3 regions of the Streptomyces sp. NPDC006134 genome follow, and region 2 is predicted to be linked to each of the others. Evidence: riboswitches for the same ligand, from Rfam matches in the RefSeq annotation. Region 2 holds a riboswitch; each other region holds the start of a gene.

The links. A riboswitch is a leader RNA that binds a small molecule or an ion and turns the genes downstream of it on or off. The one in region 2 is predicted to bind cyclic di-AMP.
Region 1: it holds a riboswitch for cyclic di-AMP, as region 2 does, so the genes downstream of both, ABZ340_RS16455 (transglycosylase family protein) here and ABZ340_RS27680 (M23 family metallopeptidase) in region 2, are expected to answer to the same signal.
Region 3: it holds a riboswitch for cyclic di-AMP, as region 2 does, so the genes downstream of both, ABZ340_RS12835 (C40 family peptidase) here and ABZ340_RS27680 (M23 family metallopeptidase) in region 2, are expected to answer to the same signal.

The regions. Positions count from the first base shown of each region.
Region 1 is NZ_JBEXTV010000021.1:103,252-113,567, forward strand. Features, by position in the region: gene ABZ340_RS16445 (septum formation initiator family protein) at 1-43, opposite strand, end outside; gene eno (phosphopyruvate hydratase) at 155-1,435, opposite strand; gene ABZ340_RS16455 (transglycosylase family protein) at 1,805-2,572, opposite strand; cyclic di-AMP (ydaO/yuaA leader) riboswitch at 2,576-2,742, opposite strand; gene ABZ340_RS16460 (LysM peptidoglycan-binding domain-containing protein) at 2,925-3,323, opposite strand; gene ABZ340_RS16465 (hypothetical protein) at 3,421-3,792, shown strand; partial or broken gene ABZ340_RS16470 (transglycosylase family protein) at 3,756-4,043, opposite strand; gene ABZ340_RS16475 (cytochrome P450) at 4,225-5,631, opposite strand; gene ABZ340_RS16480 (nucleoside triphosphate pyrophosphohydrolase) at 5,716-6,690, opposite strand; gene ABZ340_RS16485 (SurA N-terminal domain-containing protein) at 6,864-7,508, opposite strand; gene ABZ340_RS16490 (serine/threonine-protein kinase) at 7,720-9,237, opposite strand; gene ABZ340_RS16495 (hypothetical protein) at 9,261-9,944, opposite strand; gene ABZ340_RS16500 (N-6 DNA methylase) at 10,231-10,316, opposite strand, start outside.
Region 2 is NZ_JBEXTV010000050.1:30,789-41,104, forward strand. Features, by position in the region: gene ABZ340_RS27665 (GNAT family N-acetyltransferase) at 1-2,344, opposite strand, end outside; gene ABZ340_RS27670 (HPr family phosphocarrier protein) at 2,524-2,805, shown strand; gene ABZ340_RS27675 (GntR family transcriptional regulator) at 3,310-4,005, opposite strand; gene ABZ340_RS27680 (M23 family metallopeptidase) at 4,270-5,055, opposite strand; cyclic di-AMP (ydaO/yuaA leader) riboswitch at 5,068-5,233, opposite strand; gene ABZ340_RS27685 (pitrilysin family protein) at 5,449-6,837, opposite strand; gene ABZ340_RS27690 (pitrilysin family protein) at 6,834-8,189, opposite strand; gene ABZ340_RS27695 (DNA topoisomerase IV subunit A) at 8,530-10,316, shown strand, end outside.
Region 3 is NZ_JBEXTV010000015.1:127,089-136,300, reverse strand. Features, by position in the region: gene ABZ340_RS12845 (ATP-dependent Clp protease proteolytic subunit) at 121-756, shown strand; gene ABZ340_RS12840 (hypothetical protein) at 764-1,069, shown strand; cyclic di-AMP (ydaO/yuaA leader) riboswitch at 1,417-1,620, shown strand; gene ABZ340_RS12835 (C40 family peptidase) at 1,624-2,097, shown strand; gene ABZ340_RS12830 (DUF6328 family protein) at 2,464-3,066, shown strand; gene ABZ340_RS12825 (ATP-binding protein) at 3,045-3,509, opposite strand; gene ABZ340_RS12820 (helix-turn-helix transcriptional regulator) at 3,722-4,585, shown strand; gene ABZ340_RS12815 (DUF397 domain-containing protein) at 4,595-4,819, shown strand; gene ABZ340_RS12810 (8-amino-7-oxononanoate synthase) at 4,926-6,053, opposite strand; gene bioB (biotin synthase BioB) at 6,208-7,476, shown strand; gene ABZ340_RS12800 (adenosylmethionine--8-amino-7-oxononanoate transaminase) at 7,469-8,749, shown strand; gene bioD (dethiobiotin synthase) at 8,753-9,212, shown strand, end outside.

The DNA of each region.
Region 1 (10,316 bases), on a different contig from region 2:
TCCGGGTCGTGGTGGAGAAACGGTCCCGGTCCTTCACCGCCATGTCCCCGCCTCCCGTTGCGCCGTCCTGGCCGTCCTACGTGCGTACGTCCCCGCACACGGTACGGGACCGGGTACGGGGACGTACGGACGACGCTGCCTTCTGCCGGGCCGGTCAGCCCTTGAAGCGCGGGAAGGCGCTGCGGCCGGCGTACACCGCGGCGTCGTCGAGGATCTCCTCGATGCGCAGCAGCTGGTTGTACTTGGCGACGCGCTCGGAGCGGGCCGGGGCACCGGTCTTGATCTGGCCGCAGTTGGTGGCGACGGCCAGGTCGGCGATGGTGACGTCCTCGGTCTCGCCGGAGCGGTGGGACATCATGCACTTGAAGCCGTTGCGCTGGGCCAGCTCGACGGCGTCCAGGGTCTCGGTCAGCGAGCCGATCTGGTTGACCTTGACCAGCAGGGCGTTGGCGGCGCCCTCCTCGATGCCGCGGGCCAGGCGCTCGGGGTTGGTGACGAACAGGTCGTCACCGACGAGCTGCACCTTGTCGCCGAGCTGGGCGGTGATGGTCTTCCAGCCCTCCCAGTCGTCCTCGAACAGCGGGTCCTCGATGGAGACCAGCGGGTACGCCTCGACCAGCTCGGCGTAGTACTCGGTCATCTCGGCGGCCGTGCGCTCCTTGCCCTCGAAGACGTACACGCCGTCCTTGTAGAACTCGGACGCGGCGACGTCGAGGGCGAGGGCGATCTGCTCGCCGGGGGTGTAACCGGCCTCCTTGATCGCCTCCAGGATGAGGTCGAGGGCCTCGCGGTTGGAGCCGAGGTTCGGGGCGAAGCCGCCCTCGTCGCCGAGGCCGGTGGCCAGGCCCTTGCCCTTCAGGACCTTCTTCAGGGTGTGGTAGACCTCGGCACCCCAGCGCAGGGCCTCGGAGAAGGACTCCGCGCCGATCGGGGCGATCATGAACTCCTGGATGTCCACGTTGGAGTCGGCGTGCGAGCCGCCGTTCAGGATGTTCATCATCGGCACCGGCAGCAGGTGCGCGTTGGGGCCGCCCAGGTAGCGGAAGAGCGGCAGGTCGCTGGCCTCGGAGGCGGCGTGGGCGACGGCGAGGGACACGCCGAGGATGGCGTTGGCGCCCAGGGAGCCCTTGTTGTCGGTGGCGTCCAGGTCGAACATGGCCTGGTCGATCAGGCGCTGCTCGGTGGCGTCGTAACCGACCAGCTCCGGGCCGATCTGCTCGATGACGGCCAGGACGGCCTTCTCGACGCCCTTGCCCTGGTAGCGGTTGGTGTCGCCGTCGCGCAGCTCGATGGCCTCGAAGGCGCCGGTCGAGGCGCCGGACGGAACGGCGGCACGACCCGTGCTGCCGTCGTCGAGGCCGACCTCGACCTCGACCGTGGGATTGCCTCGGGAGTCCAGGATTTCCCGGGCTACGACGACGTCGATGGACGGCACGAGCATCTCCTTCTTGGATGTGACGCGGGTGGGCAGGACCGCGGCGGTTCTGCCAGAGAAACCGTGTGGCTCTGCGGGACGAGCCTAACCGGCTCCGGGCGATCGGCCAGCCGGTCACCCACCCGTTGGACAGAACCGAGAGTAAATTGTTTCCGAACGGAACAAACACGTCCCCCGTGCGGGCCGCCGTGCGGGCCCGTCCGGAGGTGTCGTGGCGCGGCGCGAAAAACCCCGCCCCGGTGCGTACGGGGGACACGCACCGGGGCGGGGAGCCCGTGGGGGGACCGGGCGGGGAGCCCGGGGGCCGGGCGGGAGCCCGTGGGGGGAATCGGGCGGGAGCCCGGGGGCCGGGCGGGCCGGTGCCGCGCCTTACTTCAGGTGCAGCTGCTGGCCCGGGTAGATGAGGTCGGCGTCCTCGACGATGTCCTTGTTCAGCTGGAACAGCTTCTCCCAGCCGCCCTGGACGCCGTGGTCCGCGGCGATCGTGCTGAGGGTGTCGCCCTCGACCACCTTGTACTCGCCGTCGCCCTTCTCGACCTTCTCGCCGGTCGGGGTGGTGACGGTCTTCTGCGAGGCGGCCGGGCGCTCCTGGGAGCGGGATGCCTTCTGCTCGGTCGAACGGGTCGTGGTCTCGGACTGGGCCGACGACGAGCCGGCCGAGGAACCGGCCGAGCTGCCGGAGCCGGTGTTCGAACCGGCCGAGGAACCGGCCGAGGAACCGGAGCCGTTGTCCGAGCCGGCCGACGCGCCGCCGCCGGTGTACGCGGCGCCGGACAGACCCTTGCCGCAGACCGGCCAGGCACCCTTGCCCTGGCCCGCGAGCACCTTCTCGGCGACCGCGATCTGCTGCTCCTTGCTGGCCTGGTCGGCGGTGGCGGCGTACTGCGTGCCGCCGTACGCGGCCCAGGTGGAGGCGGAGAACTGCAGACCGCCGTAGTAGCCGTTGCCGGTGTTGATGGACCAGTTGCCGCCGGACTCGCACTGGGCGACGGCGTCCCACTCGGAGGCGGTGGCGGCGGAGGCGTTGCCGGCCGCCATCAGCGGGGCGGCGACGGCGGCGCCGGCGACACCGGCGAGCGTGATGGCGCGGGTGGCCTTGGACGGACGACGGTGCTTGCCCTTGCCGGAAAACAGCATGGTTGATCCCCTCACCGACGCCTGCGAGGTGAGCTGTCGGGTTCGGGCCGGTTGAGTTGCCCGGCCGGGCCCCTTGCGGGACTCGGCTCCACCCCTAGCCGCTCCGGCTCAACTGCCCGGCGCGGCGCTTACCTTGGGTCCCCCGCTCCTGCCTGCGGCGCTTGACGCGACGACTGTTCCCGGACGGCCGCTGGCAGGATTCGGCGTTGCGGCAGCCGGGGCCCGCGGTGGCGAGCGCTCATGACCGTAGACAGGCCACCGACGGAATTTCAAAGACGATCAGGGCTTCTGAGACCTATCTCTCACCGCGTTTATAAGGGACATTAGCGGTGAAGCCTGACGCGAACTCCCGCTACTTTTCGCCCGTTTCGTCACCGACCGCAAGCTTCTGACCGGGAAGGATGTGGTCCGGGTCGGCGCCGACCGTCTCCTTGTTCTCGGCGTACAGCCCCTGCCATCCGCCGCTGAGGTCAAGGGAGTCGGCGATGGCCCAGAGACTGTCGCCGTGGCGGACGGTGTAGGAGCCGTCGACGACATCGCGCGCCGACCCCTCGCCGCGCGAGGCGTGCCGGCCCGAGGAGGTGCCGTCGCGGCGGTCGGCCGGGGTCTCGTCGGCGCTGGGGCCGCGATGGCGGCCGTTGCCGGAGGTGCCGGTGTCCGTCAGGCCCGAAACAGCCTCCTCCTGTCCGGAGTTGCCGGATGCGTCACGCTCGGGCGCGGCCGGGTTCCGGGAGGCGCCGGGGGCCGACACGGACCCGGAGCCCGAGCCGGAATCAGCCGATGTGCCGGACTTTGGCGATTCCTCCCGGTCACCCGACGAAGCGTCAGGCGTGCCGGACGGAGACGAGATGGAGGACGATCCGGACGTTCCGGAGCTTTCGCTCTTACTCGGCGACACGGACGGGTTGGCCGATATGGATGAGCCGGACGATCCGGACGCCTCCGGTGACTTCGGCGACTTCGGCGACGCCGAGGGGTCCGTCGACTTGGAGGACCTGGACGACTCCGACAACTCGGGCGATTCAGGTGTCTTCGTGGCATCCGGTCCGGACGACGCCCCGTCCGCCGGAGCGGTGCCGGTGGCGGCCGATCCCGAACCCGCGTTCAGGCCGGCGAGAAGGCCGCAGGTCGGCCAGGCGGTGATGCCCTGGGCCGCGAGGACCTTCTCGGCGATTCTTATCTGCTGGGAACGGCTGGCCTGGTCGGCGCTGGACGCATAGGCGAGTCCGCCGTACTTCTCCCAGTCGTCCTGGGTGAGCTGCAGACCGCCGTAGTACCCGTTGCCGCTGTTCTCGCTCCAGGCGCCGCCGGTCTCGCACTCGGCGACCCGGTCCCAGGTCGCGCCGTCGGCCGCACTGGCACCGGAGGCTCCGAGAAGGGGGATCGCGATGGCGGAGCCGGTCACTCCGGCGGCGACCACGAGTGCCGGAGCCTGGCGGGGGCGGCGGTGACGACCGTTCCCGGAAAGCATGCGGAAACCTTTCGCGAGACAACAGGGACCGCGCGACGGGTGGCGCTCGGCGCCGCGCTGATCCGTGAACGTATAGCCATACGATCACTTGTCACAAGTTCATGCCGCGCAGATCACACGAAGATCACAGAGCTGAACTTCTGTCACCTTTTGGTGAGGGCGGCTCTGTTCCCGGGCGAGGTCATGGAGCCGGTGTGAACGTCACGGGCAGCGTGCGCAGGCCCCGCATGATGAGTCCGCCGCGCCAGCACAGGTCGGCCGGATCGGCGGCCAGACGCAGATCCGGCAGGCGGGTGAGGAGCGTGGCGAGCGCGGTCTGGCCCTCCAGCCGGGCGAGCGGGGCGCCCAGGCAGTAATGGATGCCGTGGCCGTACCCGAGGTGCTGGTTGTCCCGGCGGGCGAGGTCGAGGGTGTCCGGGTCCGCGAACCGCTCCGGGTCCCGGTCGGCGGCGGCCAGCACGACGAGCACCGGGTCGCCGGGGGCGATGTCCTGCCCGCCGATGGTGAGCGGCTCGGTGGCGAAGCGCCAGGTGGCCAGTTCCACCGGCCCGTCATAGCGCAGGAGTTCCTCGACGCCGGTCTCCAGCAGGCCGCGCTCGCCGGCGGCGAGGGACCGCTGGAGGCGGGCGCGCTGCCCGGGGTGGGTGAGCAGGGCGTATGTGCCATTGCCGATGAGGTTGACGGTGGTCTCGAAACCGGCGAACAGGAGGATGAACGCCATCGCCGCGGCCTCGTTCTCGGTGAGGTGCTCGCCGTGGTCGGAGGCGCGGATGAGGCCGGAGATGAGGTCCTCGCCGGGGCCGGGCTCGGGCGGCAGCGCCTCGCGCTTGCGGTGGATGAGGTCGGCGAGATAGCCGCGCATCTTCTTCACCGAGCGGGCGACCCCGCCCCGGGGCCCTCCCTGGTGGCGGATCATCATGCCCGCCCAGTCCCGGAAGTCGTCCTGGTCCTCGCGGGGGACGCCGAGCATGTCGCAGATGGCGTAGATGGGCAGCGGGAAGGCGAACTCGTGGATGAGGTCGGCCTCCCCCGTGGACGCGAACCGGTCGATGAGCCCGTCGGCGAGCTCCTGCACGCGGGGCGCGAACTCGGCGACACGGCGGGGCGTGAACGCCTTGCTCACCAGACGGCGCAGCCGGGTGTGGTCCGGCGGGTCGATGTTGAGCAGGTGCGTCATCAGTTCGGCCTTCCGCTCGCCGGGAATGCCGGTCTTGCCCCTGGCGTGGGCGGGCTCGTCGTGATGGGCCGGGTTCTTGGAGAGACGGTTGTCGGCGAGCGCCTGCCGGGCATCGGCGTAACGGGTGACCAGCCAGGCCTCGACTCCGCTGGGCAGCGTGGTCCGGTGCACGGGGGCGTGTTCGCGCAGCCAGGCGTAGGCGGGGTAGGGGTCGGCGGCGAACTCCCAGGTGAAGAGGGCGGGCTCCGGAGTGGGGGCCGGGGCTGTGGGGGCGGGGGTGGGGGTGGGAGTGGGGGTGGGGGTGGGAGCCGGGGCCGCGGGAGTGGGAGTGGGGGTGGGAGCCGGGGCCGCGGGGGTGGGAGTGGGGGTGGGGGCCGGGGTGGAGCTGTCGGGCTTGGGCTGGTCGGTCACTCCTTGACGGTATCCGGGAGGGGGTCTCCCCCCCTCCCCTCCCTCCCCCTCCCCTCCCGCCCCGCCCCACCCTCCCCGCACAGCTCAGCCCTCGGCCTCCCGGATGGCGTCGCGATACGCCCGCGCGGCTGCCCTGAGTGCCGCTTCCGGGTCGACGCCCTGCGCCTCGGCGCGGACCGCCAGCGCGAGCAGTTCGTAGCCGATGCCCTCGGCGGGCGGGAGCGGCACGTCGAGCCCGGCCGTGCGGACCCGCGACGCCAGCTTCGCCGCGAGGGCCAGGCCGGGCTGGCCCAGGGGGATGCCCTCCGTGACGGAGGTGCGCTGTTTCTCGACCGCCTTGGTGCGCAGCCAGTGCTCCTTGACCTCCTCGGGGGTGGTCGCCGTGGCGTCCCCGAAGACGTGCGGATGGCGGTGGATCAGCTTGGCGACGATGCCGCCGGCCACGTCGTCGATGGAGAAGGGGGCGTCCGGGTCCTCCTCGGCGATCCGGGCGTGGAAGACGACCTGGAGCAGGACGTCGCCGAGCTCCTCGCGCAGTTCCTCGCGGTCGCCGTCCTCGATGGCCTCGACCAGCTCGTACGCCTCCTCGATGCCGTACTTCGCCAGCCCTTTGTGGGTCTGCTGCGAGGACCAGGGGCACTCGGCGCGGATGCGGTCCATGACCTGCACGAGGTCGAGCAGGCGGGCGCCCGGCAGGTCGTAGGAGGCGGGCAGCAGCTCCAGCTCCGGCATGTGCACGCGGCCGGAACCGGCGAGCCGGGCCAGGCCGTCGGTCAGGGCCGGTTCGCCCTCGCCGGTGGCCACGACCACGACCGTGTGCCCGCCGGCGCAGGCGTCGACCAGTTCCCCGGCGGTCGGGGACGCCTCGTCGACGGTTATTCCCGCCTCACGCAGGTATGGCAGCTGCGGGTGCGCCCCGTCCGCGCACAGCACGCGGTCGGCGGCGTGCAGCGCCTGCCAGGCGGGCCAGGACAGCAGGCCGGGCGCGACGCGGTGGCTGGTGGTGAGCAGGATGATGCGGCCGGGGCCGGAGGCGGTTTCGGGGCTGGTTTCGTTCACGCTCCGAACGTAACGCACACCGCCGACGGGTCCACGAGTTATCCACAGGGGGCCGGGCTTCCGCTTCCGCGGGGCCCGCCGGTCGTCCACAGGGTGGGCGGAGAGCCGAACCGCCCTGTCGCGCGCCGGCCGGTCCGCCGTGCGGGCCGCGCGCCGGTCCTCGTGTGGGGCGGCTAGGCCGTCTGCTGCGTGCCCTGTGCCGTCACGTCGCGCAGCCACGGCGTCTTCGCGTCGACGCGGCTGCTCTTCTCCACGTCCCAGGAGCCGTAGCGCGGGTTGAGGTCGATGTCGAGTTCTTCGGACGCCTCGGACAGGGCCTTCCAGAACTCGGGCCGGCGGGTGTCGGTGCCGAGCTTCTCGGCGAGTTTCTGGGCCTGGAGCTGGAGGCGGAGGTTCTCGTCGAGGCGCGCGGGCGGGATGTCGTACTGCTCCAGCCAGGCCGTCTCCAGTGCCTTCGCACCGCCGACCTGCTGTTCCAGGCCGGTGCGCATCTGCTGGACCTCCTTGGGGGTGACGGTCACGCCCGCGTCCTGGGCGGCGTGGTGCAGCACCCGGTCCAGGACCATGCCCTGGAGGGTGGTGCGGGCGAGGGTGCCGGTCCCGGCGACGGCCTGCGCGTACCGGGCGTCGTCCGGTACGGCCGCGCGCTGTGCGACGCGCACCTCGTCGACCCGGTCCTCCAGCTGGGCGACGGTGATCCGCTGGCCGCCGACGACGGCCGCCGCGCCGGGGTGCGCGTCGTTTCCGCAGGCGGTGAGGAGGGGGGCCGCGGCGATCGCGGCGGTGAGGAGGAGCGCGGTGCGACGGCGGCGGTGCAAGGGGACCTCCCGAGGGGATTGTGCGGCGGTGCACAAGGTCTTGCGGTGATCGATGGTAGGCAGTGGCCAAGCTCTGGCCAACCCATTCGACCAACGATTCACCGGGGCGCACGGCACCGCCGCGTGGCGCCCGAGTGGTCGAGTGCCCGGCGGGCCGGGTGGCCGGGTGGCCGGGTGGCCGGGTGCCCAGGTGCTCGGGTGCCTGGGGCGGTCAGCCGCGTACCTGTCCCAGCCACTGGAGTGTGCGCCGGATCTCCACCGCGAGCGGATACCCGGGCCCGTGCAGGTGTTCGACGTCGTGGAGGAGCCGGGCCAGGGTGTCGTGGGCGGCGGCGCGGTCGCCGAGGGCGAGCAGGAGGTGGCCGATGCGGCGGCGGACGTCGTGGGCGAGGTCGGGGTCGCCGGCGGCGACGTACTGGTTCTCGTAGTACGGCAGCAGCGCCCGGTACTCGGCGAGTGCCGCCGCCGGTTCGCCGAGCTGTTCCAGGCACTGGGCGGCGTCGTGGCGGAAGCGCAGGGCCTGGGGGTCGGCCTGGCCGGCCTCGGCGGCTCGTTCGTCGGCGAGGCGGCGCAGTTCGGGCAGTGCGCGCCGGTACTGGCCGTCGTCCATGAGGGTGGCCGCGTACTGCTTGCGCAGGGTGCGGACCACGGGCGAGCGTTCGCCGTGCTGTTCGGCGGCGGTGGGCAGGATCGCGCCGAGGATGTCGACGGCCTGGGTGATGCGGCCCTCGCCGAGCAGGCGCTTGACCTCGTCGACGGCCCGGGCGACGTCCGGTTGCCCGGCCTTCTCGGCGACCGGCGGGACCGGGACGGGCTGGGGTGCGGGGGTGCGGGCGCGGTCGGGCCAAGGGGCGTGCGGGCGCAGGAAGGGGCGGGTGGGGTCGAGGGGTGCCCCGGCGGGGGTGCCGCGCGCGGGCAGGAGGGGTTCCAGGTGCTCGTACACCTCCTGCGCGGAGGCGGGGCGGTGCTGCGGGTCCTTGGCGAGCAGGCGCAGGACCAGCGTTTCGAGGGCCTCGGGGACCTCGGGGCGGATGCGGCGCACGGGCAGCGGCGGCTCGTACAGGTGCCGGTGCAGCACGCCGAGCGCGGTGGAGCCCGCGAACGGCACGTCGCCGCTGAGCAGTTCGTGCAGCAGCACGCCGAGCGCGTACAGGTCGGTGTACGGGCCGACCGCGCCGCCCATCGCCTGCTCGGGGGCCATGTAGGCGGGCGAGCCGATGGGTGTGCCGGTGTGGGTGAGGCGGGTGGTGTCCGCGTCCATCACGGAGGCGACGCCGAGGTCGAGGACGGTGACCGTGCCGTCCTGCTTCACCATCACGTTGCGGGGCTTCAGGTCCCGGTGGATGATCGGCACGGCGTGCACGGCGCTGAGTACGGCGCACAGCTGGGCCGCGACCGCGACCGCCCACGGCCACGGGTACGGGTCGTGTTCGGCGAGGTGGTCGGAGAGGTCGGCGCCGTCGACGTACTGCATGACGAGGAACAGTTCCTCGCCCTCGCTGCCCGCGTCGTGCACCGTGACCAGGCCGGGGTGGTCGACCTGCGCGGTCACCCGGCACTCGCGCACGAAGCGGCGGCGCAGCTCGTCCGCGTCCTGGCCGGCCACCCGGTCGGGGCGCAGCAGCTTCACCGCCACGCGCCGGTCGAGCCGCCGGTCGTACGCCGTCCAGACCTGTCCCATGCCGCCCTGGCCGATGAGCGTCGCCAGCTCGTACCGGCCGGCGACGATCCGTCCCGTCGCCACTGTCACCGTCACCGTCCGCCTTCGTGGCCGCCGTCCTGCCGGCGCAGGTAGTCGCTGAGTTCGTCGAGTTCGGCACGCACTTGGTCGATGCGGGCGGGTGCGGGGCGCTGGGGCGGAGGGGTGGGGAGGGTGGTGGGAGCGGGGGTGGGAGGGGTGGGCATGGGAGGTACGGAGGTGGGGGGTGCGGGGGTGGGAGGTGCGGGGGTGGGCGGTGCGGGGGTGGGCGGTGCGGGGGTGGGTATCGGGCCGGCCCGCATCGGGGCCGGGGCCGGGGGTGTGGCGAGGTACGGGGCCGGCGGCTGCGGGTAGCCGTACGCCGGTGCGGGCCGGGGCGGGTGGCCGCCGTACCGGAGCTGGAAGAAGTGGCGTATGTCCGCCGCGAGGTAGTAGGCGATCGCGGCCACCAGGGTGCCGAGCAGCAGGCCGAGGCCGGTCCACCCGCCGGCGGTGTGGATCTCGTCGCCGGGCTCGCTGCCGAGCAGGACGATGCTGAGGACGTCGGTCGCCAGCACGGCCACGAACAGGCCCCAGTCGAGGGACCTGCGGGTCACGATCGCCAGCCGCAGCAGCATCGCCCAGGTGAGGAAACCGAGGCTGAGGATCGCGAGGGTCACGAACAGCACGCGCAGGAAGACCAGCCACCCCGTCGGGGGCGGCTGCTTCACCGGCTGCGTGTAGCCGTGGCCGTGCATGGCTGCTCCTGGTGCCTGAGGTGGGCGTACGGGCGCGGCCGGTGCTCGGACGGCACCGGCCGGTCGTGCGATGGTCGCTTCGAGCGTATAGGCCGACACGGACAACCGGTCCCGGGTTGTACCGAACCGTTGTCGTGCTGGTCACGTCGCCCGTCCGCGCCGGGACCGGCGGGCGCCGGCCCGGGCTTCGGATCGGGCACCGGCCCGGGCGTCGGATCGGGCACCGGCCCGGGCGTCGCCGGACGCGGTACCGCGGGAACGCGCCGGTGGCGCGGCCCACGGTCCGTCAGCCGGGCGTCACCGTGCCGTCGGTGAGGCCGTCGTACATGCCCCGTACGAGCTGTTCCCCGAGGCGGCCCGCGAGCTTCAGCG
Region 2 (10,316 bases):
GCAGCCGGTCGATCAGCCCGGCGGCGCCCTTCTCGTCGATGTCCTCGTACTCCGGCACCTTGCCCGGGTCGGCGGCGTCCCGGCGCCACTGGGCGTACCGGACGGCTTCGGCGAGGGCGCGGACGGCGCGTTCGGCGGCGGGGTAGGCGGGGATCGGACGGGTTCCCTCGGGGGCCTCGTCGACGGGGGGTCCTTCACCGGAGGGACGCTCGGCAGGGGGTTGTCCGGCAGAGGACTGTCCGGCAGGGCGCTGCCCGGCAGGAGGGGCCGGGGCGGTGGTGCCGGGCGGTGTCGCGGGGGTGGGAGGGGTGGCGGGGACAGAGGGGGTGGCGGGGGCGGGTGGTGCGCTGGGGGCGGAAGACGCGGTGGGGACGGTCGGCGTGGCAGGGACGGTCGGCTCGCCGGGGACGGAAGACGCGGCAGGGGCAGGCGGCGCGCCGAGGACGGGCGGTGCTCCGGGGGCGGTCTGCGGGGCCGTGCTCGCCGCCGCCGACAGGGCCTCCGCCAGTCCGCCGAGCTCCACGTGCACGACGAGGACCGGCTTGGCGGGGGCCTGGGCCGCGGCGGACCGCAGGGCCTCGGCGAGTGCCGCGTCGCCGGCCGGTCCCTCCCCCACCGCCGGTATCGCCGTCACGACGACGGCGTCGCAGGTGTCGTCCGCCAGCGCGCGGGAGAGCGCCGCGTGGAAGTCCCGCGCCGAGGCGGCCGTCGTCAGGTCCAGCGGCGGGTGCGGCCGCAGCCCCTCGGCGAGGCACGCGTCGTAGGTCAGCAGGCCCAGGGACTCGGAGTTGCCGAGGATCGCCACGCGGGGCCCGGCCGGGAGCGGCTGCCGGGCGAGCAGCAGCCCGGCGTCGACCAGCTCGGTGATGGTGTCCACGCGGACCACCCCGGCCTGCCGCAGCAGCGCGGACACCGTCGCGTGGGGCAGCCGGGTGGCCCGTACGGCGTGTCCCTGGGGCGCCGCGGCCCGGTGGCGCGCGCCCTGGACGACGACCACCGGCTTGACCGCGGCCGTGCGCCGGGCCAGGCGCGTGAACTTGCGCGGATTGCCGATGGACTCCAGGTACATCAGGACCACGTCGGTGTCCGGGTCGTCGTACCAGTACTGGAGCAGGTCGTTGCCGGAGACGTCGGCCCGGTTGCCGGACGAGACGAAGGTCGAGACACCGGTGACGCCGGTGACTCCGCCGCCGCGCCGGTGCAGCCGGGACAGCAGGGCGATGCCGATGGCGCCGGACTGCGCGAACAGCCCGATGCGGCCGGGGCGGGGCAGCTCGGGCGCGAGGGAGGCGTTGAGCCGCACCCCGGCGGAGGTGTTGACGACCCCGAAGGCGTTGGGCCCGATGACGCGCATGCCGTACGCGCGCGCGTGCCGTACGAGGGCGCGCTGGCGCTCGCGTCCCTCGGGGCCGCTCTCGGCGTATCCGGCGGAGACCACGACCAGGCCCTGCACGCCGTGCTCTCCGCACTCGGTGACGGCCTCGGGGACCTGCTCGGCGGGCACGGCGACCACCGCGAGGTCGACGGGCCCGTCGATGTCCCGCACCGAGCGGTGGGCGGGCACCCCGTCGAGTTCCTTCCACCCCTCGGGGAGGGCCTTGTTCACGGCGTACAGGCGGCCGGTGAAGCCGGCGTCGCGGATGTTGCCGAGGATGCTGCGGCCGACGCCGCCGGGGGCGCGGCCGACGCCGACGACGGCGACGGAGCCGGGCACGAGCAGCCGCCGCACCGAGCGGGCCTCGGCGCGCTGTTCGCGCGCGTACTGCACGGCGAGCGAGCGGTCGGTGGGTTCGAGGTCGAGCTCCAGGCGGACGACGCCGTCCTCGAAGCTGCGCTTCTGGGTGTATCCGGCGTCCGTGAACACCTTGATCATCTTGGTGTTGGCGGGCAGCACCTCGGCGGCAAAACGGCGGATGCCGCGTTCGCGGGCGACGGCGGCGATGTGCTCCAGCAGCGCGGAGGCGACGCCGCGGCCCTGGTGGGCGTCCTGCACGAGGAAGGCGACCTCGGCCTCGTCGGCCGGCGCGGAGGCGGGCGCTCCGTCGGCGCCGATCCGGTCGTAGCGCACGGTGGCGATGAACTCGCCGCCGACCGTGGCCGCGAGTCCCACCCGGTCCACGAAGTCGTGGTGCGTGAAACGGTGGACGTCCTTGGCGGACAGGCGGGGGTAGGGCGCGAAGAAGCGGTAGTACTTCGACTCGTCCGAGACCTGCTCGTAGAAGCTGACCAGGCGCTCGGCGTCGTCGGCGGTGATGGGCCGCACGCGCGCGGTGCCGCCGTCGCGCAGCACCACGTCGGCCTCCCAGTGGGCGGGATACTCGTGCCGGTCCGACGAGGTCTGCATGGGCCCCAGAGTACGGCTCGCGTACGACAACGGCGCGGGGCAGGCTGTGGGAGGAGGGAGGCCGGGCCGGGGCCGCGGCACGGCGCCCGCCGGGGGGCGGCCGGGCGGCCGCTCCGGGCATGCTCCACGATATGGGAAACTGGTCTAGACAACCCTGAACACCTGAAGGGCAGCATCACATGGCTGAGCGCCGCGTCAACGTCGGCTGGGCCGAGGGTCTCCACGCCCGCCCCGCCTCCATCTTCGTCCGAGCCGCCACGGCCACAGGCGTCCCGGTGACGATCGCCAAGGCCGACGGCGACCCCGTCAACGCGGCCTCCATGCTGGCCGTCCTCGGCCTGGGCGCGCAGGGCGGCGAGGAGATCGTCCTCGCCTCCGACGCCGAGGGCGCGGATGCCGCCCTGGACCGCCTGGCGAAGCTGGTCGCGGAGGGGCTGGAGGAGCTTCCCGAGACCGTCTGAGCCGTCCCCGGCCGCTTGTGCACCTGACGGCGGAGCCGCGTCACCCTTTCCGGGGGCGCGGCTCTTTCGTTTCCCGCGCGTCCGCCCGCATTCCCGCCGTGAACGTCCGCGTCCCCGCCGTGAACGCCCGCGTCCCCGCCGTGAACGCCCGCATTCCCGCCGTGAACGTCCGCGTCCCCGCCGTGAACGCCCGCATTCCCGCCGTGAACGTCCGCGTTCCCGCCGCGAACGTCCGCGTTCCCGCCGCGAGCATTCACATCCCCGGCGCGAGCATTCGTACTCACGTCGCGAGCATTCGTACTCACGTCGCGAGCATCCCTATTCACGTCGCGAGCATTCGCATCCCCGGCACGACCGTCCGCTTTCTCGCCACAGGCGTTCGTGTTTCTCTCCGCGGCCGTCCGCTTTTTCGTCGCAGGCGCATACGAAGGGGCGCCCACGCGAAAAGAGCAGTGGGAAAGAAGGCCGCATCCGAATACCCCTTCTTTGTATACGGCCCCCGTGTTAATTCGGCAGGCTCGGTGTGTTGACGCGGTGTTGCGAGATCCTCACGGGGTCCGTCCGCTCGCCCGCGGCGGGCGGGCGCAGCCGGTGCGCGGCCGTCGAGCGCTCGGTGTGCGCCGCCATGAGGGCCCGTGCCCGCTCGCTGTCGCCGCGCGCCACCGCGTCGACGATCGCGCCGTGCCCGGCCCACAGCTCCACCGCGCCGGCCGGCGCCTCCACGGCGTAGAGCCAGGCGATCTTGTGGCGCAGCTGGGTCAGCATCGCGATCAGCGCGGGGCTGCCGGACGCCTGGACGAGCGTCTCGTGGAACCACCCGTCCAGGGAGCGCAGATCCTCGCCGGTGCCCCGCCTGGCACGCGCCTGACCCAGTCTGACCAGGCCGCGCAGCACCTTCAGGTGCGCCTCGGTGCGGCGCTGGGCGGCCCGGGCGGCGCCGAGCGGCTCCAGCAGCAGGCGGATCTCCAGCAGGTCGGCGGCCTCCCGCTCGGTGGGTTCCGCGACGCACGCGCCCGCGTGCCGCCGGGTCACCACGAATCCCTCGGCCTCCAGGGTGCGCAGGGCCTCGCGGACGGGGACGCGGGAGACTCCGTAGCGGCGGGCGAGGAGTTCCTCGGTGAGCCGGCTGCCGCGCTGGTGGACACCGGCGACGATGTCGTCCCGGATCGCCGTGCACACCGAATGCGCCGGAATGCGCATGACCGACCTCCGCCTTGATCACCGTGAAACGCCGACGATGGACGCATGGCGATCGACTCTATGGCAGCGGGCCGGAAATTCCGACGGCGCTCCGTAATCCATGGGTATTTTTTGGTCAACGGGGATTTGGCCGGCGGGTGGGCGGTGAGACCTTGGAACAATGTGCGGTGAGGTATCGAAACGCCGGTCGGCGAGGCCTCGAACGCCGAAAAGCCCCGGCCGGGAAGCGGCCGGGGCGTACGGACGCGCGGGGCGTCCGGGGCGTCAGAGGGACACGCCGTGCGCGCGGAGGTAGGCGACGGGGTCGATGTCGGAGCCGTACTCGGGCGTCGTGCGCGCCTCGAAGTGCAGGTGCGGTCCGGTGACGTTGCCGGTGGCGCCGGACAGGCCGATCTGCTGGCCCGCCGTGACGGTCTGGCCGACGACGACACCGATGGAGGACAGGTGGCCGTACTGGGTGTAGGTGCCGTCGTGCATCTTCAGGACGACCTGGTTGCCGTACGCGCCGCCCCAGCCCGCCGCGACGACCGTGCCGGCGCCCACGGCGTGGACGGAGGTGCCGCTCGCGGCGTGGAAGTCGACGCCGGTGTGGCTGCCGGAGGACCACAGGGAGCTGCCGGCCTGGTAACCGGTGGAGACGTAGGACCCGGCGATCGGCATCACGAAGGTGTTCAGGCGCTTGCGCTCGGCCTCGCGGGCGGCGCGGTCCTTGGCCTCGCGGGCCTTCTCGGCGGCCGCCTGCGCCTCCTTGGCGGCCTCGGCGGCCCGCTCGCGCGCGGCCTCCTCGGCCATCTTGCGCAGGGCGGCTTCCTCGGCCGCCTGCTCCTGCGCGGCGGCCTGGGCGTCTATCTCGTCGGCTATGGAGTCGCCGATCGTGACGACCGGGGTGAGGCCGGTCTGCTCGGGAGCCGGCTCGGCGGCGAACGCCGGAGCCGCGACGGTGCCGACGACACCGGTGGTGGTGAGCGCCGCGACACCCGCCGCGCGGGCGGTGGTGCGCTGCATCCGGCTGGGACGACGGTGCTTCCCGGTGGCGCGCGTGAACGCCATGGACAGACTGGTCCTTTCCTTCCCTCTCGCCTACCGGGTTAGCTGACGGGTTCGGAGCAGGAAGGTCTCCTACGGACCCCCTCGCTGCACGCGCGGGCGTCCGATTCACCCCAGGGACTGCGGTTGGGTCCCCGGCTCCCCTGGCTCGCGCCGTACGGGGACTCGGCGATGACTGTCCGGTGCCGCGGGTGCGGCGCACTGCCTGACGAACAGCCTGGACGACGCTAAGGGGGGCGGCTTTCAATCCCCAAACGGAAGACGGATTTTGTTGCGCATCCCACAGGCCAGACAGGCAACCTCCGCCCCAATTCGGGCATAAGGGGGCCCTGGTGACGTACGTGTCACCAGGGCCCCCACGCGCGCGTGGTGCCGCCGGTTCGCCCGACGGGCGGTCTACTCGGCCGCGACGACGGTGACTTCGCCGATGCCGAGGGCCTCGACGGGCGCCTTGATCTGCGCGGCGTCACCGACGAGGACGGTCACCAGGCGGTCCACCGGGAAGGCGTTCACGACCGCCGCGGTGGCCTCCACGGTGCCGGTCGCGGCGAGCTGCCGGTACAGCTCGGCCTGGTAGTCGTCGGGGAGGTGCTGTTCGACCTGGTCGGCCAGCGTGCTCGCCACGGCCGCCGCGGTCTCGTACTTCAGCGGCGCCACGCCGACCAGGTTCTGCACGGCGACGTCGCGCTCGGCGTCGGTCAGCCCCTCGGCGGCGAGGGTGCGCAGCACCGTCCACAGGTCCTGCAGGGCGGGGCCGGTGTTCGGGGTGTCGACGGAGCCGCTGATGGCGAGCATCGCGGCGCCCGTGCCGTCCGGCGCGGACCTGAGGACCTGGCCGAACGCCCGCACGCCGTAGGTGTAGCCCTTCTCCTCGCGCAGGACGCGGTCCAGACGGGAGGTGAGGGTGCCGCCGAGGCAGTACGTGCCGAGCACCTGCGCGGGCCACACGCGGTCGTGCCGGTCCGGCCCGGTGCGGCCGATCAGCAGCTGCGTCTGCACGGCGCCCGGCCGGTCCACGATGACGACCCGGCCGGTGTCGTCGGCGACCACCGGGGGCACGGGCCGCGGCTCGGCCGGGGAGCCGGTCCACGCGCCGAGCGTGTCGCCGAGCAGCGCGTCGAGGTCGATGCCGGTGAGGTCGCCGACGACCACGGCGGTGGCCGTGGCCGGGCGGACGTGGCGCTCGTAGAAGGCGCGTACGGCGGCGGAGTCGATGTCCGCGACCGTCTCCTCCGTGCCCTGGCGGGGACGCGACATGCGCGAGTCGGCCGGGAACAGCTCCTTGGAGAGCTCCTTGGCGGCCCGGCGGGAGGGGTTGGCCAGCTCGTGCGGGATCTCGTCGAGGCGGTTGCGGACGAGCCGCTCGACCTCGCTGTCGGCGAAGGCGGGCGCCCTGAGGGCGTCGGCGACCAGGCCGAGCGCCTTGGCCAGGCGGGAGGCCGGCACCTCCAGGCTCAGGCGGACGCCGGGGTGGTCGGCGTGCGCGTCGAGGGTGGCGCCGCAGCGCTCCAGCTCGGCGGCGAACTCCTCGGCGGAGTGCTTGTCGGTGCCCTCGGAGAAGGCCCGCGCCATGATCGTGGCGACGCCGTCGAGACCGGCCGGCTCGGCGTCCAGGGGTGCGTTCAGCGACACCTCCACGGCGACGACCTGCTGGCCGGGGCGGTGGCAGCGCAGGACCGTCAGGCCGTTGTCCAGCGTCCCGCGCTCCGGGGCGGGGAACGCCCACGGCTTGGGCTCGCCGGCCTGCGGCTGCGGGTGGAAGTCCATCGTGGCGAGCTCGGTCACTTGGCCGCCTCCTCGTTCTCGTCGGTGGCGTCGGAGCCGGTGTCGGCGGGGGCGGTGGGCTCGTACACGAGCACCGCGCGGTTGTCGGGGCGCAGGCGGTCCTCGGCGACCTGCCGGACCTCTTCGGCGGTCACCTCCAGCACCCGCTGCACGGCGGTCAGGGCGAGCTGGGGATCGCCGAACAGGACGGCGTACCGGCACAGTTCGTCGGCACGGCCCGCGACCGTGCCGAGCCGGTCCAGCCACTCGCGCTCCAGCTGGGCCTGGGCGCGCTCCATCTCCTCGGCCGTCGGGCCCTCCTCGGCGAACCGGGCGAGCTCCTCGTCGATGGCGGCCTCGATGACCGGCACCTCGACGTCGCCGGAGGTCTTCACGTCCAGCCAGCCCATCGAGGGCGCCCCGGCGAGCCGCAGCAGGCCGAAGCCGGCCGCGACGGCCGTGCGGTCCCGGCGGACGAGCCGGTTGTACAGGCGGGAGGACTCGCCGCCGCCCAGGACGGTGAGGGCCAGGTCGGCGGCGTCGCACGCGCGCGTGCCGTCCTGCGGGAGGCGGTAGGCGGCCATCAGCGCGCGGGCCGGGACCTCCTCCTCGACGACCTCGCGCAGCTGCTCGCCGATGATGTCGGGCAGCGAGCCGTCGCGGGGGGCGGGCTTGCCGTCGTGGGACGGGATGGAGCCGAAGTACTTCTCGATCCAGGCGAGCGTCTGCTCGGGGTCGATGTCGCCGACGACCGACAGCACCGCGTTGTTGGGCGCGTAGTAGGTGCGGAAGAACTCCCGCGCGTCCTCCAGGGTCGCCGCGTCCAGGTCGGCCATCGAGCCGATCGGCGTGTGGTGGTAGGGGTGGCCCTCCGGGTAGGCGAGGGCGGTCAGCTTCTCGAAGGCGGTGCCGTAGGGCACGTTGTCGTAGCGCTGGCGGCGCTCGTTCTTGACGACGTCCCGCTGGTTCTCCATCGACTCGTCGTCGAGGGCGGTCAGCAGGGAGCCCATGCGGTCGGCCTCCAGCCAGAGGGCGAGCTCCAGCTGGTGGGCGGGCATGGTCTCGAAGTAGTTGGTCCGCTCGAAGCTGGTGGTGCCGTTGAGCGAACCGCCGGCGCCCTGCACCAGCTCGAAGTGACCGTTGCCCTTGACCTGGGCCGAGCCCTGGAACATGAGGTGCTCGAAAAGGTGAGCCAGGCCGGTGCGCCCCTTGACTTCGTGGCGCGAGCCGACGTCGTACCAGAGGCACACCGCGGCGACCGGGGTCAGGTGGTCCTCGGAGAGCACCACGCGCAGGCCGTTGGCCAGGCGGTGCTCGGTCGCTGTCAGGCCGCCGGAGCCTGCCTGGGCTGTGGCCGTGTGACCCATGGGCATGTACGTCCCTTCGATCGCGGAATCATCGGGTGAACCGCAGTCTTTCTGCCGGTCCTGCCACTGTATGCAAGCGTGCGGACCGGCGGTGGAGTTCCCGGGCGCCGTACGCCGAGAGCGAGCACGGGGTCGCGGGGCCGCCGGGGGCGAGGGCATACGCCGGGACCCGCCGCCCCGGCATGAAGGTGATCGTGTTGCGAGGCCGCCGGGGGCGAGGGCGTACCCTGCGGGCAGCACCGGGCCGGGCAGCCCATGACGGGTCCTCGTCGGCCCTTGTCAGTGCCTCGGTCCACAATGGTCCGCGTCAGATCCCCGTCCACGCTTCAGCAAGGAGCCGGCAGCGATGGCCCGCCGCAGTACGAAGACCCCGCCGCCCGACGACTCGTACGAGGAGAAGATCCTCGACATCGACGTCGTCGACGAGATGCAGGGCTCCTTCCTCGAGTACGCGTACTCGGTGATCTACTCCCGTGCCCTGCCGGACGCGCGCGACGGCCTGAAGCCGGTGCACCGCCGCATCGTCTACCAGATGAACGAGATGGGGCTGCGCCCCGACCGCGGCTACGTGAAGTGCGCCCGCGTCGTCGGCGAGGTCATGGGCAAGCTGCACCCGCACGGCGACGCGTCGATCTACGACGCCCTGGTGCGCATGGCCCAGCCCTTCTCCATGCGCGTGCCGCTCGTCGACGGCCACGGCAACTTCGGCTCGCTGGGCAACGACGACCCGCCGGCCGCCATGCGGTACACCGAGTGCCGGATGGCCGAGGCGACGAGCCTGATGACGGAGTCCATCGACGAGGACACCGTCGACTTCGCCCCCAACTACGACGGCCAGGAGCAGGAGCCGGTGGCCCTGCCCGCCGCCTTCCCGAACCTGCTGGTCAACGGCGCCTCGGGCATCGCCGTCGGCATGGCCACCAACATGCCGCCGCACAACCTGCGCGAGGTGATCGCCGCCGCCCGGCACCTGATCCGGCACCCGAACGCCGATCTCGACGCGCTGATGAAGCACGTCCCGGGCCCCGACCTGCCCACCGGCGGCCGGATCGTCGGCCTGTCCGGCATCCGGGACGCCTACGAGTCGGGCCGCGGCACCTTCAAGATCCGCGCGACGGTCTCCGTGGAGAACGTGACAGCGCGCCGCAAGGGCCTGGTCGTCACCGAGCTGCCGTTCATGGTCGGCCCGGAGAAGGTCATCGCCAAGATCAAGGATCTGGTCGGCTCGAAGAAGCTCCAGGGCATCGCCGACGTCAAGGACCTCACCGACCGCGAGCACGGCCTGCGCCTGGTCATCGAGATCAAGAACGGTTTCGTGCCGGAGGCGGTCCTGGAGCAGCTCTACAAGCTGACGCCGATGGAGGAGTCCTTCGGCATCAACAACGTCGCCCTGGTCGACGGCCAGCCGCTCACGCTGGGCCTGAAGGAGCTGCTGGAGGTCTACCTCGACCACCGCTTCGACGTCGTGCGGCGCCGCAGCGAGTTCCGCCGCGGCAAGCGGCGCGACCGCCTCCACCTGGTCGAGGGCCTGCTCACCGCGCTGGTCGACATCGACGAGGTCATCCGCCTCATCCGCTCCAGCGAGAACTCCGCGCAGGCCAAGCAGCGCCTGATCGAGCGCTTCGCGCTGAGCGAGATCCAGACCCAGTACATCCTCGACACGCCGCTGCGCCGGCTGACCAAGTACGACCGCATCGAGCTGGAGGCCGAGCAGGACCGGCTCAACGCCGAGATCGAGGAGCTGACCCGGATCCTGGAGTCGGACGCGGAGCTGCGCAAGCTGGTCTCCTCCGAACTGGCCGCGGTCGCCAAGAAGTTCGGCACCGACCGCCGTACGGTGCTGCTGGAGTCGGCGGGCGCCCCGGCCGCCGTGCCGCTCCAGGTGGCGGACGACCCGTGCCGGGTGCTGCTGTCCTCGACGGGGCTGCTGGCCCGCACGGTGAACGCCGAGCCGTTCCCCGCGGACGCCGGCGGCAGGCGCGTCAAGCACGACGTGATCGTCTCGGCGGTGCCGGCCACGGCGCGCGGCGAGGTCGGCGTGGTCACGTCGGCGGGCCGCCTGCTGCGCCTGAACGTCGTCGACCTCCCCCAGCTCCCGGAGACGGCGGCGGCGCCGAACCTGTCGGGCGGTGC
Region 3 (9,212 bases), on a different contig from region 2:
TCCCGACCTGGGCTTTTCCCATGGAACACGATCGGACGCCACCCTCTCCCATTCTGTACGTCCTGTACATTTTTTACAGAGACAGCGTCACCGGAGACGCCCGCAGAGGAGGGGTTCGCCATGACCCGACCGACCGCCCGCCACGTCCTGCCCGAGTTCACCGAACGGACGAGCTCCGGGCAGCGGACGACGGATCCGTACGCGAAGCTGCTGGAGGAGCGGATCGTCTTTCTCGGGACACCGATCGACGAGGTGGCGGCCAACGACGTGGTCGCCCAGTTCATGTACCTGGAGCACCAGGCACCCGACCGGGACATCGCGCTCTACATCAACTCTCCCGGCGGCTCCTTCGAAGCCATGGCGGCGATCTACGACACGATGCAGTACGTCGGCTGTGACGTGGAGACGACCTGCCTGGGCCAGGCCGGGTCCCCGGCGGTGGCCCTGCTGGCCGCGGGCACGCCGGGCAAGCGCTCCGTGCTGCCGGGCGCGCGCATGGTGATCCGCCAGCCGGCCCTCGCCGAGCCGGTCCGGGGGCAGGCCGACGACCTGGCCGTCCAGGCCGACGAGTTGACGCGCGTCCGTTCCCTCCTGGAGGAGATGCTCGTGCGGCACACCGGCCGCACCCGCGCCCAGGTGAGCGCGGACATGGAGCGGGACAAGATCCTCGACGCGCGGGAGGCGCTGGCGTACGGCCTGGTGGACCGGATCGTCTCCGGCCGCAAGGGCGCGCGGCCCGCACCCGGCGGGGAGTGAGGCGGACGTGCTTCCCGAACTCCCGCCCCTGCCCGCCCTGACGCGCGCCGAGGCCGAGCTGATCGACCGTTACCTCGACGTGGCCGACCTGCTCGGCCGCGTCAACCCGGCGCGCCACGGGGACACCTACCGCGGACTGCGGGCCGCCCAGGCCCTGGTCGGCCGGGCGGCCGCCCTGCGCGACGCGCTGACGCTGATGCACCAGCGGGGCGAGAGCGAGCTGCACACCGCCACCCTGGCCCGCGCGCTGCGCCTCCTGGACGGCGAGCGGCGCACCGCCCGCGTCACGCTGCCGCCCGCCTCCGGCAGTTGACACACCGGCACCCGGCCCGGGCTCCCCCACGCGTCGCGCGGGGCCCGGGCCGGGCCCGGAAGGCGCCGAACGGCGTACCCCCTTTCGGTGGAGAAATTCCTGCTGTATCAGGCGTATGCCGGTTGCGCCTTCCGCTGCACCCCGGTGCGGAATAACTGATTCCGCCGCTGGTCCGGAGCTCGGCGGCACCCTCGACGGAAGCTCGAACACAGGGGTGTCCACCCGAACGGGTGAGTGGTGAGTAACAACACAAATCCCCGGTTCCGTTGGGATTTTCGGACTTCGGTGCGCCAAGATCCCTGTCTGACGACAAGCCCCCGCCACCGCGGCGGGGCGGTCCGGGCGGACGCCGAGTCCTGCCGCCGCCCGGATGACCGGTCGACAGAAAGTGGATCGGCAGGAGTGGAGGACCCAAGCACGACGGGTCGCCGGAACGGTCACGCCATGGCCGGGCCGAGCAGCCCTTGGGGTGAAGCCGCACCACGCGGCCGGGCAACTTTGTCAGCCCGAATCCGACAGGTCATCCTTCACAGGCGGCTGACGAAGGGTTGCGCATGACTGCGCTCAATCGTGTCCCGTCCCTCATGGTCCGGGCCGGTACGGCCTCGGCTCTCACCATCGCCGCCGTCGGCGGTTCGATCGTGGTCCCCGGCGTCGCCTCCGAGGCCGCCGCCGCGGCCCCGGCCACGAAGGCCCTCCAGATCGCGGCCTCCAAGAAGGGTGCACCGTACAAGTACGGTGCCACCGGGCCGTACCGGTTCGACTGCTCCGGGCTGACGCAGTACTCGTTCAAGAAGGCCGGCAAGAAACTGCCGCGCACCGCCGCCCAGCAGTACAACAAGACCCGCCACATCTCCGCCAAGAACCGCAGGGCCGGAGACCTGGTCTTCTTCCACTCGGGCCGGAACGTGTACCACGTCGGGATCTACGCCGGGAAGGGCAGGATCTGGCACGCCCCGAAGACCGGCGACGTGGTGAGGCTCCAGAAGATCTGGTCCAAGAGCGTCTGGTACGGCCGGGTCAAGTGACATGGCGCGGGGTGGTGGCGACCCGACTCGCCGCCACCCCCGGAGCATCCCTCCGGCAGGCGCGCGCCACCCCCGCAGCATCCCTCCGGCAGGCGCGCGCCACCCCCGCAGCATCCCTCCGGCAGGCGCGCGCCACCCCTGCGGCTTCCCTCCGGCAGGCCGCGCCGACCGCGACGCCGCCCTCGGGAGGCCGGGGCCGGCTGCTGCCGGCCCGGCGCCCGCCCCCGGGCCGTGTGAGACGGCCGGAAGGGGGCTCGGACGGGCCTCCCCACGTGACACGCCCTCCGGACGCCGTTACGGGTGACGACGCGCTCGAAGTCCGGGCCCTCACGCGTGGCACGCCCTCCGATGGATACCCGTCACGCCATGGCCGACCACCGCCCCTGCACCGCGCGCAACGAGACGCCGCTGGAGCGCGCCGACCGCAGCTTCGCCGAGTTGCTCCAGGAGCCGCGGGTCACCCAGACCGGGGGCCAGATCCTCTTCGCCTTCCTGCTGTCCCTGGCGTTCACCTCGCGCTTCCCGGATCTCGACGCCGTGCAGCGGGCCACGTACGTCACCACGCTGCTGCTCGCCGTCCTCGCCGCCGCGCTGTTCACGGCACCGGCCGCGCTGCACCGTTCGCTCTTCCGCAAGGGCGCCAAGCCGCGCATCGCGCAGGTCTCCTCGCAGCCGGCCGCCCTCGGCCTCGGTGTGCTGGTGCTCGCGTTCACCGGCTCGGTGCTGCTCGTGGTGGACGTGACGGCCGGCCGGGCCGGTGGCGTCGCCGCGGGCGCGGCGACCCTGCTCGTGTGCCTCGGCCTGTGGGGGCTGCTCCCCCGGCTGGTCCAGCGGGCGAAGGCGTCCGGTGAGCGGGAGTCCGCGGACGGTCCGCCGGCGGCACGGGGCCGGGGAGGGGCATCGCGCCGGGTGCCGTCGGTGCGGCGCGTCCGGCCGGACGCGCCGGTTCAGCGCCGCTGCTCCTGCTGAGGGGCGGCCGTGACCGGCTCGGCCGGTTCCCTCCAGGGCAGTTCGATGGAGACGGTCTTGCCGCCCTCGCGGGTCGGCCGGATCCTCAGCCTGCCGCCGCACTCGGCGGCCAGCCAGCGGATGATCACCATGCCGCGGCCGTTGTCCTGCTGCACGGCGGCGGGCAGCCGCTTGGGGAACCGGGGGTGGCTGTCGGTGACGCCGACGCACAGACGTTCCTCGCGGTCGAGTGCGAGGGCGACCGTGAAGGTGGGCGACAGTCCGAAGGTGTGCTGCACCGCGTTGGTGGCCAGTTCGGAGACGATGAGCCGGATGGTGTCGGACACCTCCGTGCCCGCCGGCAGTCCCCACTCCGCCAGGGTGCCGACCACGTAGGTCCGGGCGGCGGAGACCGAGGCGGGATCGCTCGGCAGAGTGACGGAGGCTTCCAGATGATCTGCCATGGCGACGTCGTCCCTTCCCACGGGACCGCAGCCCGGCACGGAGCCGGATGGTTCGAGTACGGTCCCGGACTGGTGCTTCGTCGCCAGACTGCCATCACCCGCCGGTGAAGGGCGGCGATCCACCGGGATATGCATATATCTGTCGCTCGATGCGGTGAACTCTGCGACGACAGACCGTATTCGGGCGGCCCGGAAGGAGTAAGGAGAGGCCCATGCAGCACGGTCCTGCGGTCCGCCGCCGGAAGCTGGGCGCCGAACTGCGCGCGTTGCGCACCTCGGCAGGGCTCACCAGTGGTGAGGCCGCCCGGCTCGTGGGCTGGCACCAGTCCAAGGTGAGCCGGATCGAGACCGGAACGAGCGGTGCCAAACCGGCCGATGTGCGGTTACTCCTGGACGCCTACGGCGTGGCCGATCCCCAGCTGCGGGACCTGCTCCTCGTCCTGGCGGGTTCCGGCCGCGGCACCGGCCGGCACCACCACTGGTGGCACGCCTATCGCGGAGTGCTGCCGCCGACGTACCGGGACTTCATCAGCCTGGAGTCCCAGGCGAGCGCGATGCGCACGCTGGAGACCACCGTCGTCCCCGGGCTGCTGCAGACGCCGGAGTACGCCCGGGCGGTGACGCGGGCCGCGGTGGACGGAGTGCCGGAGGAGCGGCTGGACGCGCTGGTGGAGGTGCGGCTGGCCCGGCAGGACGTGCTGCGCAGGGATCCGCCGCTGGAACTGCGCGCCGTGCTGGACGAGGCGGTGCTGCGCCGGGAGGTGGGCGGCCCCGGCGTGATGGCCCGGCAGCTGGAGCGGCTGGTGGAGGCGGCACGGCTGCCTCACGTACGCCTCCAGGTCCTGCCGTTCGGCGCCGGGGCGCACATCGGTGTCACCGGCTCTTTCGTAATCTTCTCATTTTCGAGCACTTCTGATCTGGATGTGGTCGTTCTCGACCACTTGACGAGTAGCCTCTATCTGGAACGGAAAGAAGACCTGGAGGCCTACTCCGAGGCCTTCAACGCCCTTGGGATCCACGCCCTTTCGCCCGAGGACTCGTTGGATTTCATCGCCGCGACAGCGGCCGGCGCGTAAGGAGGCACCATGTCCGCACTGCCTCGCACCGTCCCTTCCAGCACCCGGCTGCCCGGTGTGCGGTGGCTGCGCAGCAGCTACAGCACGGGCGCGAACAACTGCGTCGAGACCGCCCGGCCGGCCGCCGGCCCCTGGGCCGGACTGCTCGCCGTACGCGACTCCAAGGACCCGGCCGGGCCCGCGCTGCTCTTCTCCCCGGGGAGCTGGGCGGACTTCCTCTCCGGGCTCCGGTGAACCCCAAACCGGTGCGCCCGGGGCCGGTGCGCCCGCTTCCGTCCGGTCCCGTCACGCCCGGCTGACCCGCCGGGCAGCGTGCGGCACGCGGCCGTGCCCCGCCGGCTCACGGCCGCGTCCGGCAGATCACCCGCACGGCGTGCCGGAGCTGTTCCCCGGTCAGGTCCGCACGGGCGGTCAGTCTGAGCCGTGAGACGCCGTCGGGCACGGAGGGAGGACGGAAACACCCCACGGCCAGGCCCGCCGCCCGGCACTCGGCCGCCCACCGCACGGCGTCCTCGGCCGAGGGCGCGCGCACGGAGACCACCGCGGCGTCCGGACGCACCGCCGTCAGGCCCGCGGCGGTCAGCCGCGCGTGCAGTTCGCCCGCCACCGCACGGGCCCGCTCCGCCCGCCAGGGCTCACGGCGCAGCAGCCCGAGGGCCGCCAGGGCCGCGCCGGCCGCCGCGGGGGCGAGCCCCGTGTCGAAGATGAACGTCCGGGCCGCGTTGACCAGGTGGTCGATCACCCGGGCGGGGCCGAGCACGGCTCCCCCCTGGCTGCCGAGCGCCTTGGAGAGCGTGACCGTCACGACGACGTCGCCGGCGCCCGCGAGCCCCGCCGCGTGCGGGGCGCCGCGCCCGCCGTCGCCGAGTACGCCGAGGCCGTGCGCGTCGTCGAGGACCAGCCCGGCGCCGTACTCCCGGCACGCCTCGGCGAGGCGGGCCAGCGGGGCGGCGTCGCCGTCGACCGAGAACACCGTGTCGGAGACCGCGACGGCGGGCCCGTCGTGCATCTGGAGCGCCTTGCGCACCGCGTCCGGGTCGGCGTGTGCCACGACCTGGGTGGTGCCGCGGGCCAGCCGGCAGCCGTCGATCAGCGAGGCGTGGTTGCCGGCGTCGGAGACGATCAGCGAGCCGTGCGGTGCCAGCGCGGTGACGGCGGCGAGGTTGGCCGTGTAGCCGGAGGAGAAGACGAGGGCCGCCTCGGCGCCGCAGAAGGCGGCCAGTTCGCGTTCGAGCTCCGTGTGCAGCTCGGTGGTGCCGGTGACGAGCCGGGAGCCGGTCGCGCCGCCGCCCCAGACCCGCGCGGCCCGGGCGGCTCCCTCGACGACCTCGGGGTGCCGGGCCAGGCCCAGGTAGTCGTTGCCCGCCAGATCGAGGAGCGGGGTGCCGGCCGGGCGGGGCCGCAGGCTCCGGACGAGCCCGGCGCGGCGGCGCAGCCCGGCCTGCTCGTCGATCCAGCCGAACGCCATGGGTCCTCCGGTGGTGCGGGGTTTTGTAGGCAGTGCACAGACATTAGCGGCCGGGGCCGCCGCCCGAGGTGTGGTGATACCCACACGGTGAATCGCCGAAGTTGTAAGGAGTCTCCGTGGCCAGGGGCGGCCGAGTAGGACAGGATCGGCTCCCATGGATCTGCTGAAGACGCTGGTGGACAAGGGACTTCGGCGCGAGACGCCGACGCGCGAGGAGGCGCTGGCCGTCCTCGCCACCTCCGACGACGACCTGCTCGACGTGGTGGCCGCGGCCGGCCGGGTGCGCCGGCACTGGTTCGGGCGGCGGGTGAAACTCAACTACCTCGTCAACCTCAAGTCCGGCCTGTGCCCGGAGGACTGCTCCTACTGCTCCCAGCGGCTCGGCTCGCAGGCCGGCATCCTGAAGTACACCTGGCTCAAGCCCGGCGAGGCCTCCGAGGCCGCCGCCGCGGGCGTGGCCGGGGGCGCCAAGCGGGTGTGCCTGGTGGCCAGCGGGCGCGGTCCCACCGACCGGGACGTGGACCGGGTCTCCGAGACCATCAAGGCCATCAAGGACGCGAACGAGGGCGTCGAGGTGTGTGCCTGCCTCGGTCTGCTCTCCGAGGGCCAGGCGGAGCGGCTGCGCGAGGCGGGCGCGGACGCCTACAACCACAACCTGAACACGTCCGAGGCGACGTACGGGGACATCACCACCACGCACACCTACGCCGACCGGGTGGACACCGTGCGCAAGGCGCACGCGGCCGGGCTGTCCGCCTGCTCCGGGCTGATCGCGGGCATGGGCGAGAGCGACGAGGACCTGGTCGACGTCGTCTTCGCCCTGCGTGAGCTGGACCCGGACTCGGTTCCGGTCAACTTCCTCATCCCGTTCGAGGGAACGCCGCTGGCCAAGGAGTGGAACCTCACCCCGCAGCGCTGCCTGCGCATCCTGGCGATGGTGCGGTTCGTCTGCCCGGACGTCGAGGTGCGCATCGCGGGCGGGCGCGAGGTGCACCTGCGCACGCTGCAGCCGCTCGCCCTGCACCTGGCCAACTCGATCTTCCTCGGCGACTACCTCACCAGCGAGGGCCAGGCGGGCAAGGCCGACCTGGAGATGATCGCGGACGCCGGGTTCGAGGTGGAGGGCACCGGGCAGGCGACGCTGCCGGAGCATCGGGCGGGCGGCGGGTGCGGGGCGCACGGAGGCGGTTCCGCGGACGGGTGCGGATCGCACGGAGGCGGTTCCACCGGCGGGTGCGGATCGCACGGAGGCGGTTCCACCGGCGGGTGCGGATCGCACGAGGGCGGCGGCGGTGGTGGCGGGTGCGGCACGCACGAAGGCGGTGGCGTCCGCGGTTCCGTGCCGGGGGCCGGTGAACCCCGCACCGACCTGGTCGCCGTACGCCGCCGGGGCGCCGGAACGGACCTGGCGCCCAATGCCTGAGCCGAGCGTGCCCGAGCTGCTGGAGCTGGACCGGCGGCACGTCTGGCATCCGTACGGCCCCATGCCCGGCCGCGAGGCCCCGCTCGTCGTGGAGTCGGCGAGCGGGGTGCGGCTGAAGCTCGCCGACGGGTCGGGCGAGCTGGTGGACGGCATGTCGTCGTGGTGGTCGGCCGTCCACGGCTACAACCACCCCGTGCTGAACGAGGCCGTCCGCGAGCAGCTCGGGCGGATGAGCCACGTGATGTTCGGCGGGCTCACCCACGAGCCCGCCGTGCGGCTGGCGAAGCTCCTCGTCGACATCTCGCCCGACGGCCTGGAGCACGTCTTCCTCGCCGACTCCGGCTCGGTGTCGGTGGAGGTGGCGGTCAAGATGTGCCTCCAGTACTGGCGTTCGCTCGGCCGGCCCGGCAAGCGGCGCCTGCTGACCTGGCGGGGCGGCTACCACGGCGACACCTGGCAGCCGATGTCGGTGTGCGACCCGGAGGGCGGCATGCACCGGCTGTGGTCCGGCGTGCTCCAGCCGCAGGTGTTCGCCGACGCCCCGCCGGCCGCGTACGAGGAGGCGTACGCGGAGCACCTGCGCGAGCTGATCGGGCGGCACGCGGACGAGCTGGCCGCGGTGATCGTCGAGCCGGTGGTGCAGGGCGCGGGCGGGATGCGGTTCCACTCCCCCGCGTATCTGCGGGTGCTGCGCGAGGCGTGCGACGCGCACGACGTGCTGCTGGTGTTCGACGAGATCGCCACCGGTTTCGGGCGGACGGGCGCGCTGTTCGCGGCGGAGCACGCGGCGGTGACCCCGGACGTGATGTGCGTGGGCAAGGCGCTGACCGGCGGCTATCTGACGATGGCGGCGACGCTGTGCACCGCGCGGGTGGCCGAGGGCATCTCGCGGGGCGAGGTGCCGGTGCTCGCCCACGGCCCGACGTTCATGGGCAACCCGCTGGCGGCCGCGGTGGCGTGCGCCTCGATCGGGCTGCTCCTCGGCCAGGACTGGCTCGCCGAGGTCAAGCGGATCGAGGCGGGGCTGCGGGACGGGCTGGCGCCGGCCGCCGGGCTGCCGGGGGTGCGCGACGTGCGGGTCCTCGGCGCCATCGGGGTCGTCCAGCTCGACCACCCGGTCGGCATGGCGGCGGCGACGCGGGCGGCCGTGCGCGAGGGCGTGTGGCTGCGGCCGTTCCGCGACCTGATCTACACGATGCCGCCGTACGTCACGGGCGACGCCGACGTGGCGCGGATCGCGCGGGCGGTGTGCGCGGCGGCGCGGGAGGGATGAGAGATGACGGTACTGGTGATCACGGGCACGGGCACGGAGGTCGGCAAGACGGTGGTGACCGCCGCCGTCGCGGCGACGGCGCTGGCGGCCGGGCGGTCGGTGGCCGTGCTGAAGGCGGCGCAGACGGGCGTGGGGCCCGGCGAGGCCGGTGACGCTCAGGAGGTCGCCCGGCTCGCGGGCGACGCGGTGACGACGGGCGAACTCGCCCGGTACCCCGAGCCGCTGGCGCCGGCGACGGCCGCGCGGCGGGCCGGGCTCGCCCCGGTGCACCCGGAGGCGGTGGCGGAGACGGCGGCCAAGCTGGCCACCGAGCACGACCTGGTGCTGGTCGAGGGGGCGGGCGGACTGCTCGTCCGGTTCGACGCGGCGGGCGGGACCCTGGCGGACGTGGCGGGGCTGCTTCAGGCGCCGGTGCTGGTCGTGGCGACGGCGGGACTGGGCACGCTGAACACGACGGAGCTGA